DNA from 3 places in the Devosia chinhatensis genome. Region 3 is predicted to be linked to each of the others. Evidence: predicted binding sites of a transcription regulator. Region 3 holds the regulator's gene; each other region holds the start of a gene.

Region 1 (3,280 bases), 110 kb from region 3:
CCGGCGCCCGCCAGAAGGGCTATGGTGCGCCGATCTCCCTCGTCGAAGCGGTGCAACAGGTAATCGAGCGGTGACGGATCGAGCGGCAGCCAGCCCAGGGACTGGTCAAGGTAGCCGGGCACGAGCTGCGGACTGATGCGCAGGCCCGCTGGCACGAGACCATCCAGCCCTTCGGTCAGAAGGCGCATGAACTGGGACTTGCCCGCCCCGTTACGCCCCAGGAGGACGATACGGTCACCCTGGAAGACATGCAGCTTGTCGATGGAAAAGAGCAGCCGATCGTCGGGCGTGGTCACCGGCACATTTTCGAACGCCAGCATGACGCGAGCCTCGGCACCGGAATTGCCCAGCCGGACAAGGCCAGTCCGGTCGCGATGGACGTCCTGGACCTCGGCCTCGATCTTTTCAGCCCGGTCTCGCAATTGCCTGGACTTGACCACCAGAAGATCGCTGCCCGAATTGATTCCGATATTGGTGAGCTTGGCGGCCTGCTTGCGCAATTGCTGGGCCTGCTTGAGGTCGCGGTCGCGCTGCGCTTCCGCGGCTGCATCAATCTGGTCCAATTCGGCGCGCGCGGCCGAATAGGGCAGCGGCAGATAGACCTGCTCGCTCGGGCGCAGGAAAAGCGTGCGATTGGTGGTTGCGTCCAGAAAGGCCCTGTCGTGGCTGGCGATGACGACCGGCATATTGCGGGCAGCATAAGCCAGCCATTGCTCAAGCGCCCCGATGCGGCCGAGGTCGAGATGGTTGGTCGGCTCGTCCATGAGCAGGACATCGGGCTGGGCAACCCATGCCCGCGCCAACAGCGCCATACGCTGCCAGCCGCCACTGAAGGCGCGCAGCGGCCTCTCGCGCAGGTCTAAAGGAATGGAAAACTCTTCCATGACCACGTCGACGCGCCAGGACTCGCTCTCGAGCAGAACCGGATCGAGGGCGGAGGCGATGAACTGCGCAGGAGTCTGGGCCAGGGCGTCGGCAGGTATGTCCTGTGGCACATAGCCAATGGTAACGCCGCGCGAGCGCGTAAGCTCGCCTTCGCTCAGCTCGACATGCCCAGCCATGGCGCGCAAAAGTGTGGACTTGCCTCGGCCATTGGGCGCCACGAGACCGACATGATCGCCGGCAGCGATGACGAGATTGAGATTGGAAAACAGGAGGTCACCAGCGCGGTGGCCGGCATTGCGAAGGCTGATCATGCCCATGAATCGAACTCACTGGATCGGCGCAGCTGTGTCATGCGCCATTGCCATCAGGATTGGCGGCCGGAAAACAGCGCGCCATGATGGGCAAACCAGGAGGGGGAAACTTATCAGAAAAGCACCCGGACCGTCTGGTCAGCCCTGCAGCGAAAACCGCAGGGCATGAACGGGTCCGCGCGTGCGATGCGTCTGGAATACAGTCATGCAAGCCTCCCCGTTCCTGTGTTGAAGAATGGCAAAGTCTTACTTGGCACCGTCAATCAAAGCAAGCCTCGTTCAGACAAGGTAGAAAAGCAGGCTGACACCAACAAGCGCAAGCAAACGGGGAACACGAAAATTGGCCAGCCGGTACGCAATACCAGATCCGGTGCCCGGCCAATATCCGAGTGTGTTCGAGGCAGAAGCCACCTTTGAATACGCAATACCAGGCGGTTCCACTCGCATACGGCAACTCCATACAAACCGTATGCCCCTGTTCTAGCAGCAGGCCTTTAAGAAAATGCTTTCAAAGAACAAACGAGACGTAAATCCGGCGGCTTATCTTGGGACGCAACTTTAGCGGAAGCGCAAATCGTCAGTTCCTAAAGCGTTCTCCTTGACGGGCGCTTCGTGCGCATGGGCTGTGGGAATTGCGCGCAGAGCCAGACCGGCAGAAAAGGCTCGGTTATGCTAGGGAAAGTCCCGCCCTGATTCGGGCAGAACAAGATGGAACGTGCATGTCTGATCTCTTCGGTAGCGCCGCGCCTCAGCCAGAACCGGAAAAGCGCGAGGACAAGGCCAAGCCTGCCTCGCGTTCGGCGTCGGCCACCCCGGAAGCCTATGGCGCAGCCGATATCGAAATCCTCGAAGGACTGGAGCCGGTTCGGCGACGTCCTGGCATGTATATCGGCGGCACCGACATCAATGCCTATCATCACCTCTTTGCCGAGGTGATCGACAATTCCATGGACGAGGCCATTGCCGGCCACGCCACGCGCATCGAGGTGCATCTGGGTGCGGACGGATACATCACGGTTACCGATAATGGCCGTGGCATTCCCGTCGAAAAGCACCCCAAGTTTCCCAATCGCTCGACGCTCGAGATCGTGCATACCGTGCTCCATGCCGGTGGCAAGTTCGACTCCAAGGCCTATGAAACCTCTGGCGGCCTGCACGGGGTGGGCGTGTCAGTGGTCAATGCCCTTTCTGACGACATGATCGTGGAAGTGGCGCGCGACCAGCAATTGCATCGCATCATCTTTTCGCGCGGCAAGGTGGTGCAGGACGTCGAGAATGTCGGTCGGGTCCAGAACCGCCGTGGCACCTCGACCCGCTTTCATCCCGATCCGGAAATCTTCGGGCCAACGGCGCATTTCTCCGCCGGGCGCATTTTCCGGATGACGCGGGCAAAAGCCTATCTGTTCGGCGGGGTGGAACTACGCTGGAGCTGTGACGAAAGTCTGGCCAGCGACGAGGTTCCGGCCAAGGCGGTGTTTCACTATCCGGACGGGCTCAAGGACTTCATGTCCGCCCGAATCGACGGCGAAACCCGGATCACGGACGAAATCTTTTCCGGCAAGAGCGGGCGACCCGGCAGCCATGGTTCGGTGGAATGGGCCATTGCCTGGACACTGGGCGACGGCGGCACGCAATCTTATTGCAATACCGTTCCGACGCCCGATGGCGGCACTCATGAAGCGGGCATGCGGCTGGCATTGCTGCGCGGGCTGAAGAATTACGCCGAGCTGACCAAGCACAAGGGCGCCGCCAACCTTACGGCCGAAGACGTGCTGACCTCCTGTTCGGTGATGCTTTCGGTCTTCGTGCGTGAACCGGAGTTTGTCGGCCAGACCAAGGACAAGCTGGCCTCGGGCGAAGCGACCCGGATCGTGGATAATGCGCTGCGCGATGCGTTCGACCACTGGCTGGCGGCCTCGCCCAACCAGGCTGGAAAGCTGCTCGACTGGGCAGTGGAGCGCGCCGAGGAGCGCCTGCGCCGCCGCAAGGAAAAGGAAATCGACCGGGCCAGCGCCACGCGCAAGCTGCGGCTGCCGGGCAAGCTCGCAGATTGTACGCAGAACGCAGCCCAAGGCGCCGAACTC
Region 2 (3,280 bases), 380 kb from region 3:
CATTGTCGAGATCGTTGTGCTTGCCGCCTGCCCGCACGCATTTCTGCGCCGTGGTGGCGGTCGAATAGGGGCGCTTTTCGACGCCCGTAAACACGTTCTTGAACTGCACCATGCCCGCATTGGTGAACATCAGCGTCGGGTCGTTGCGCGGCACGAGCGGGCTCGACGCTACGGCCTCATGGCCATTGCGCGCGAAGTAACCGGTAAAGCTCGAGCGAAGATCGTTTACGCTGGTCATGCAGAGGCTTTCATGGCGAGCGGGCGCGAGCGCGCCCGTTAGGAAAAACGCGGCTTTTTATCGTGCCCATGGGCGACATGTCCAGCATTGTGGCCGGACCAAGACCCGCCGCGTGGCGCTTTTTTCCGTGAGCCCCGCCACGCACTGCTCAAAAGAAAGCTCCCGGTCACGAGGGACCGGGAGCCAAAGCAGCGCAGAGGCTTGATCGTGCTAGTGACGGCGGCCCTGTGCCGCGGTCTCTCCATCAGAGAAAGACCGCATGAGCGGCACCAGCTGCCACACGGCCGATGCACCCACCAGCACATAGACAATACGCGCCAGCGCCGCATCCTGGCCGCCAAAGAGCGCCGCGACCAGATCGAACTGGAACAGACCGACCAGGCCCCAATTGAGCCCGCCCACGATAATAAGGATGAGAGTGATGATATTGAGCGCGCGCATGCCCTTCTCCGGGATGAGGTGACTGCGGGCTCAATCCTCCCAGGACGGCGCCGTTCCGGCCTTGACCCAGGTTAGGTCCAGAAGCTGGAACAAAAAAGGCCCCCGACGAGCGGGGGCCAAGACATGCATGGGACAGTCGGAGGTTATTCGTCGCTGGAGCTGTCGTCTTCCCCACCGGCGACCAGCAGCACCTCGCCCAGAAGACCGGAGCTTTCGCGTACGCCATGCTCGATAGTGGCCGCGATCTCGGGATTGTCCTTGAGAAACTGGCGGGAATTTTCGCGCCCCTGCCCCAATCGCTGGCTTTCCCAGGAGAACCATGCGCCGGACTTTTCGACGATGCCCGACTTGACGCCCAGGTCCAGCAATTCGCCGGTCTTGGAAATGCCTTCGCCATACATGATGTCGAACTCGACCTGACGGAACGGGGGTGCAAGCTTGTTCTTGACCACCTTGACGCGCGTCTGGTTGCCGACAATCTCCTCGCGGTCCTTGAGGGCGCCGATGCGACGGATATCGAGACGAACCGAGGCATAGAACTTGAGAGCGTTGCCGCCCGTGGTGGTTTCGGGCGAGCCGTACATCACACCGATCTTCATGCGGATCTGGTTGATGAAGATGACGAGACACTTCGACTTGGAAATCGAGGAGGTCAGCTTGCGCATGGCCTGGCTCATAAGGCGCGCTTGCTGGCCGGGAAGGCTGTCGCCCATTTCGCCTTCAAGTTCGGCGCGCGGCGTCAGCGCCGCAACCGAATCGACCACCAGCACGTCGATGGCGCCGGAGCGCACGAGCGTATCGGTGATCTCGAGGGCCTGCTCGCCGGCATCGGGCTGAGAGATCAGCAGGTCATCGACGTTGACGCCGAGCTTGCGTGCATAGATCGGGTCGAGGGCATGTTCGGCGTCCACGAAGGCGCAGATGCCGCCCTTGCGCTGGGCTTCGGCGATCACGTGCAAAGCGAGCGTGGTCTTGCCCGAACTTTCCGGCCCGAAGATTTCGACGATACGACCCTTGGGCAGACCACCAATGCCCAGAGCGATATCGAGACCCAGCGACCCGGTCGAGATCGATTCCACCTCGATCGAGGAGGCTTCGCCCAGGCGCATGATAGAGCCCTTGCCGAAATTCCGCTCGATCTGGCTCAGCGCTGCTGCCAGCGCCTTGTCCTTGTCCATCGATCCACCCTCTACAACGCGAAGCGGCGAAGCTGCCATAATGCTGTCTCCTTATTTCACGCTCTCGATGGTGACGCAACGAGAGGGACAATTGGCCTGTGTGTACTTTCCGTGCCTCATTTGTTCTCATTTTGTTTCCATGGCGTCAAGAGACAAAATGAGAACGTCTATGTCCCCAAACGAGAAGCGGGCGCAGCGATTCTCGCTACACCCGCAAAATCCAGGTCGATCGTCAGGGCCTGTCAGCCGGTTTGATGCTGCCGCCCTTTCAGCAGGCGCCGCAGCACAGGCCAGGTCCAGATGAGGAGGGTCAGCGCGGCCAGGGCGCCGGCAATGGGACGATCGATGAAGGTCATCGGATTGCCGTTCGACTTCATCATCGACGTGAGGAAATTCTGCTCCAGCAGCGGCCCGAGCACGATGCCGAGCACGAACGGCGCCAGCGGGATGCGGTTGGCTTCCATGACAAAGCCGACCACGCCGAAAACGAGCGCCACGCCCACGGCCGTGATGGTGTTTTCCATCGCGAAGGCGCCGACGATGCAGAAGATGAAGATGATCGGCATCAGGATGTTGAGCCGCACCGACAGCATCAGCCGGCTCAGCTTGATGGCCACCCAGCCCAGTGGAATCATCAAAAGGTTGGCGAGAAAGAAGATGCCGAAGATCGCATAAACCACTGCCGGGTTGTTGAGGAAGATGGTCGGGCCCGGATTGACCCCCTTCATGAACAGCACGCCGATGATGATGGCTGCGATGGCGTCACCGGGAATGCCAAATACGAGCGATGGAATGAAGCCGCCGCTGACTGCTGCATTATTGGCGGCGCCTGCAGCGGCAAGCCCTTCCTTGGAGCCGCGGCCGAATTCCTGCGGATTGCGCGAGAAGCGCTTGGCCAGCGAATAGGAAATCCAGGCGGCGATGTCGGCGCCTGCGCCGGGCAGGATACCGAGCACGGTGCCGAGCACATTGCCCTGCGCGATCGCTCGACGCTCCTGCCAGAGGATCTTGCCCTGCCCCTCGAACACGCCCTTGATTTCGGCCTGTTCGAGCTTCATGGGCTGAACGCGCTTGGCATAGAAGCGAAAGATTTCGGCAATGGCGAAGAGACCGATCATGACCGGCACGAGCGAAAGGCCGCCGATCAGGGCGGTGCTGCCAAAGGTGAAGCGCGGCACACCGCTGACCGGATCAATGCCGATGGTTGCCACGAACAGCCCCAGAGCCAGCGAAATAACGCCGCGCGCCCGCGAGGACTGGATCATGAAGCCGGCAGTGGTGAGGCCAAGCAGGCAGAGCCAGAAATACTCATAGGAGGAAAAGCGCAACGCGACGCTGGCCAGCGGGGGCGCGAGCGTGGCGAGGACCAGCGCGCCGAACAGCCCGCCGATCGCCGAGGTCAGCAGGCAGATGCCCATGGCGA
Region 3 (3,280 bases):
GTCGCGGAAGGCGCACGCCTGAGGATCGTCGGGATGTCTCAGGCCGGCGCCGCGTTCGCCGGAAGCATTGCTCCAGGGGAAGCGGTTCGCATCTTCACTGGCGCGCCCGTGCCCGCCGGCGCCGATACCGTCATCATGCAGGAACAGGCCGTGCGCGAGGGCGATTTTGTCCGGTTCACTGCCCCTGCCCGCCTTGGCCACAGCATCCGCCCGCGCGGCAATGATTTCACCAATGGCCAGAGCCTCATCGACATCGGCACGCGCCTGACGCCCATGCGCATCGCGGTGGCCGCTGCCGCAAATGCCGCGACGCTCGCCGTCTCCCGCCGCCCGCGGATCGGCCTCCTGGCCACCGGCGACGAACTGGTTCTGCCCGGCACGCCCCTTGGCCAGGATCAGATCGTGGCGTCCAACAGCTTCGGCCTCGGCGCCATGCTCGCCCCCTATGCCGAAGCGATGACCGACCACGGCATCGTCGAGGACCAAGCTAACGCTCTTCGCGACAGGCTGGAGCACGCCTTTGCCGCCGCCCCCGACATTCTGATAACCACCGGGGGCGCATCGGTCGGCGAACACGATCTGGTGCAGGATGCCTTGAAAGATATGGGCGTCACCCTCGACTTCTGGCGCATTAACATGCGACCCGGAAAGCCGCTGATGTTCGGAACGCGCGGCAAGACGCTCGTCTTCGGCCTGCCCGGAAATCCGGTGTCGGCCATGGTGACGGCGTTGGTCTTCATCAAGCCGACCCTGCGCGCCTGGCTGGGTCTCGATGAGCCCGAGCATTGGCGTCTTCCGCTGGCGGCCGATACGCCGCCAAATGCCGCCCGTCGCCATTTCATGCGCGCAAGCCTGGTCCACTTGCCGGAAGGACCGCACCTCCTGCCGATTGCCCAGACCGACAGCGGCCACACCTCGTCCTTGGCGGGCGCGGACATGCTGATCGTGCAACCCGAGAACGATCCCGGCCAGCGCGCGGGCACGCTCGTTGAAGCCCTGCCCATCGACGCCTTCTAGAATTCCGCACGGGTTATTGCAGAACATAAATGGAACACTTATAGTCGTTCCGTCTATGTTCCGATTCTGGGGTCGAGGGCCGATGCTGACGCGCAAACAACATGAATTGCTGATGTTCATCCACGAAAGGATGAAAGAAAGCGGCATTCCGCCCTCCTTCGATGAAATGAAGGATGCGCTTGATCTGGCGTCCAAGTCCGGCATCCATCGTTTGATCACTGCGCTGGAAGAGCGCGGGTTCATCCGCCGTCTTCCCAATCGCGCCCGCGCGCTTGAAGTCGTCAAGCTCCCCGATTCGATGAACCCGTCCCTGGGCGGTCGCAAGGCGCGCTTCGAGCCCTCCGTCATCGAGGGCAATCTGGGCAAGGTGGCGTCCCCGCCGGCCCGCTCGGGCGGTCTGTCCGATGATTATGCCCGTCCGGTTTCCATTCCCGTCATGGGGCGCATTGCCGCTGGTACGCCCATCGAGGCCATTCAGAGCCATTCCCACACCATCGCTGTGCCGCCCGAAATGCTCGGCGCAGGCGAGCATTATGCCCTTGAGGTGCGTGGTGATTCGATGATTGAAGCCGGCATTTTCGATGGCGATACCGTGCTCATCAAGAAGCAGGAACATGCATCCACCGGCGAGATCATCGTGGCGCTTGTCGATGATGAGGAAGCAACCCTCAAGCGCCTGCGCCGCAAGGGCGACACGGTGGCCCTCGAGGCGGCCAACCCCGCCTATGAAACCCGCATATTCCCGCCGGATCGGGTGAAGGTCCAGGGTCGTCTCGTGGGCCTGCTTCGCAAATACTGAGCAAATGTCTGCGCTGTCGGAAAGGCCCGCCCATGGCGGGCTTTTTGCGTTTGCGCCCGATTGTCACCAAGCCACTTATCCCCGGCACCATTCGCTGAGCCTATCCTTGCGCCATTGCTTCCTGAAGCGCGGTCATGACGAGTGGTTGGGCGGCAATGGCAGGTGATGTGGGGTCGCCCATATCGAAGCCCGTTTTTCTCCCTGCAGACCCATAAGCCGGGCTGCGGATTGCCAGGATGGTGGCTGTCTTGCCATCTCGGCGACATCTTGCGGCAACAGCGCCGGAGATGAAGTCCAGTCGATCCGGTGCGGGCAGGCATGTCGGCACGGGGCGAGAGAAGCGGAACACTGGCCTGTCGACCCGGCGAGGCGGACGTCTCACCCCTTTTGCGCACCTTTTACCCGAGGCCACGCCTCGCCGGGTTCGCTTCGAAAAAAAAGCCGGCCCCAATCATCTCGGGGCCGGCCATATGTGATGGCGCGAAGCAATCAGTGATTGTCGCGCGGAATGCCTTCATTCTGGGCGATCCGCTGATACTTGACCGCCGGACGTAGAACCGCGCCGCTGCCGAGCTGGTCGACCAGCCCGCGCTGAATCTCCTGCCAGGGTGTCTGGTGCTTGGGGAATTTGTAGCCGCCATCGGCCTCGAGAGCCGCACGGCGTGATGCAATTTCCTCATCCGAGATTAGGATATCGGCTTCGCCCTTGTTGAGGTCGATCCGCACCCGGTCGCCGGTCTTGAGGATAGCGAGGTTGCCACCCGCCGCTGCTTCCGGCGACGCATTGAGAATGGAAGGCGAACCCGATGTGCCCGACTGCCGACCGTCACCGATGCAGGCCAGCGAATGCACGCCCTTTTTGATCAGGTAATCGGGCGGCCGCATGTTGACGACTTCTGCGGCGCCCGGATACCCGATCGGGCCCGCGCCGCGCATGAACAGCAGTGTATGTTCGTCGATCTCGAGCGAGGGATCGTCGATGCGGTGGTGATAGTCCTCCGGACCGTCGAACACCACCGCCTTGCCCTCGAACATACCCGGATGAACCGGGTCCGAGAGGTAGCGCTCCCGGAACTCGGGCGAGATCACGCTGGTCTTCATGATGGCGTTGTCGAACAGATTGCCCCGCAGCACCAGGAACCCGGCCTCCGCCTTGAGCGGATTGTCGAAGTGCCGGATGACCTTGTCGTCCTCGATCACCGTGTTCCGGCAATTCTCGCCGATGGTCTTGCCGTTGACCGTGGGCGCATTCTCGTGGATCAGGCCCTGGCCCATCAGCTCGTTCACCACCGCCGGAACACCGCCGGCATGGTAATAGTCCTCGCCCAGATATTCGCCCGCCGGCTGCAGGTTCACCAACAGCGGCACCTTGAGCCCGTGGCTCTGCCATTCGTCTATATTGAGGTCGACGCCGATATGGCGGGCAATGGCATTGATATGGATCGGGGCATTGGTCGAGCCGCC

What was found. Region 3 encodes LexA, which represses DNA repair genes until DNA is damaged. Its sites were predicted from a motif close to TGTTCNNNNTGTGTTCNG; they were not measured.
Region 1: parE (DNA topoisomerase IV subunit B) is a predicted target of LexA. The motif match lies at 1,776-1,793, and genes of this name have one in related genera.
Region 2: recA (recombinase RecA) is a predicted target of LexA. The motif match lies at 1,979-1,996, and genes of this name have one in related genera.

Annotation. Positions count from the first base shown of each region.
Region 1 is NZ_JZEY01000054.1:1,270,283-1,273,562, reverse strand. Features, by position in the region: gene VE26_RS06130 (ABC-F family ATP-binding cassette domain-containing protein) at 1-1,196, opposite strand, end outside; gene parE (DNA topoisomerase IV subunit B) at 1,916-3,280, shown strand, end outside.
Region 2 is NZ_JZEY01000054.1:1,760,279-1,763,558, forward strand. Features, by position in the region: gene alaS (alanine--tRNA ligase) at 1-238, opposite strand, end outside; gene VE26_RS08585 (DUF378 domain-containing protein) at 449-679, opposite strand; gene recA (recombinase RecA) at 823-1,896, opposite strand; gene VE26_RS08595 (tripartite tricarboxylate transporter permease) at 2,100-3,280, opposite strand, start outside.
Region 3 is NZ_JZEY01000054.1:1,376,820-1,380,099, forward strand. Features, by position in the region: gene VE26_RS06620 (molybdopterin molybdotransferase MoeA) at 1-1,017, shown strand, start outside; gene lexA (transcriptional repressor LexA) at 1,100-1,816, shown strand; gene VE26_RS06630 (IlvD/Edd family dehydratase) at 2,306-3,280, opposite strand, start outside.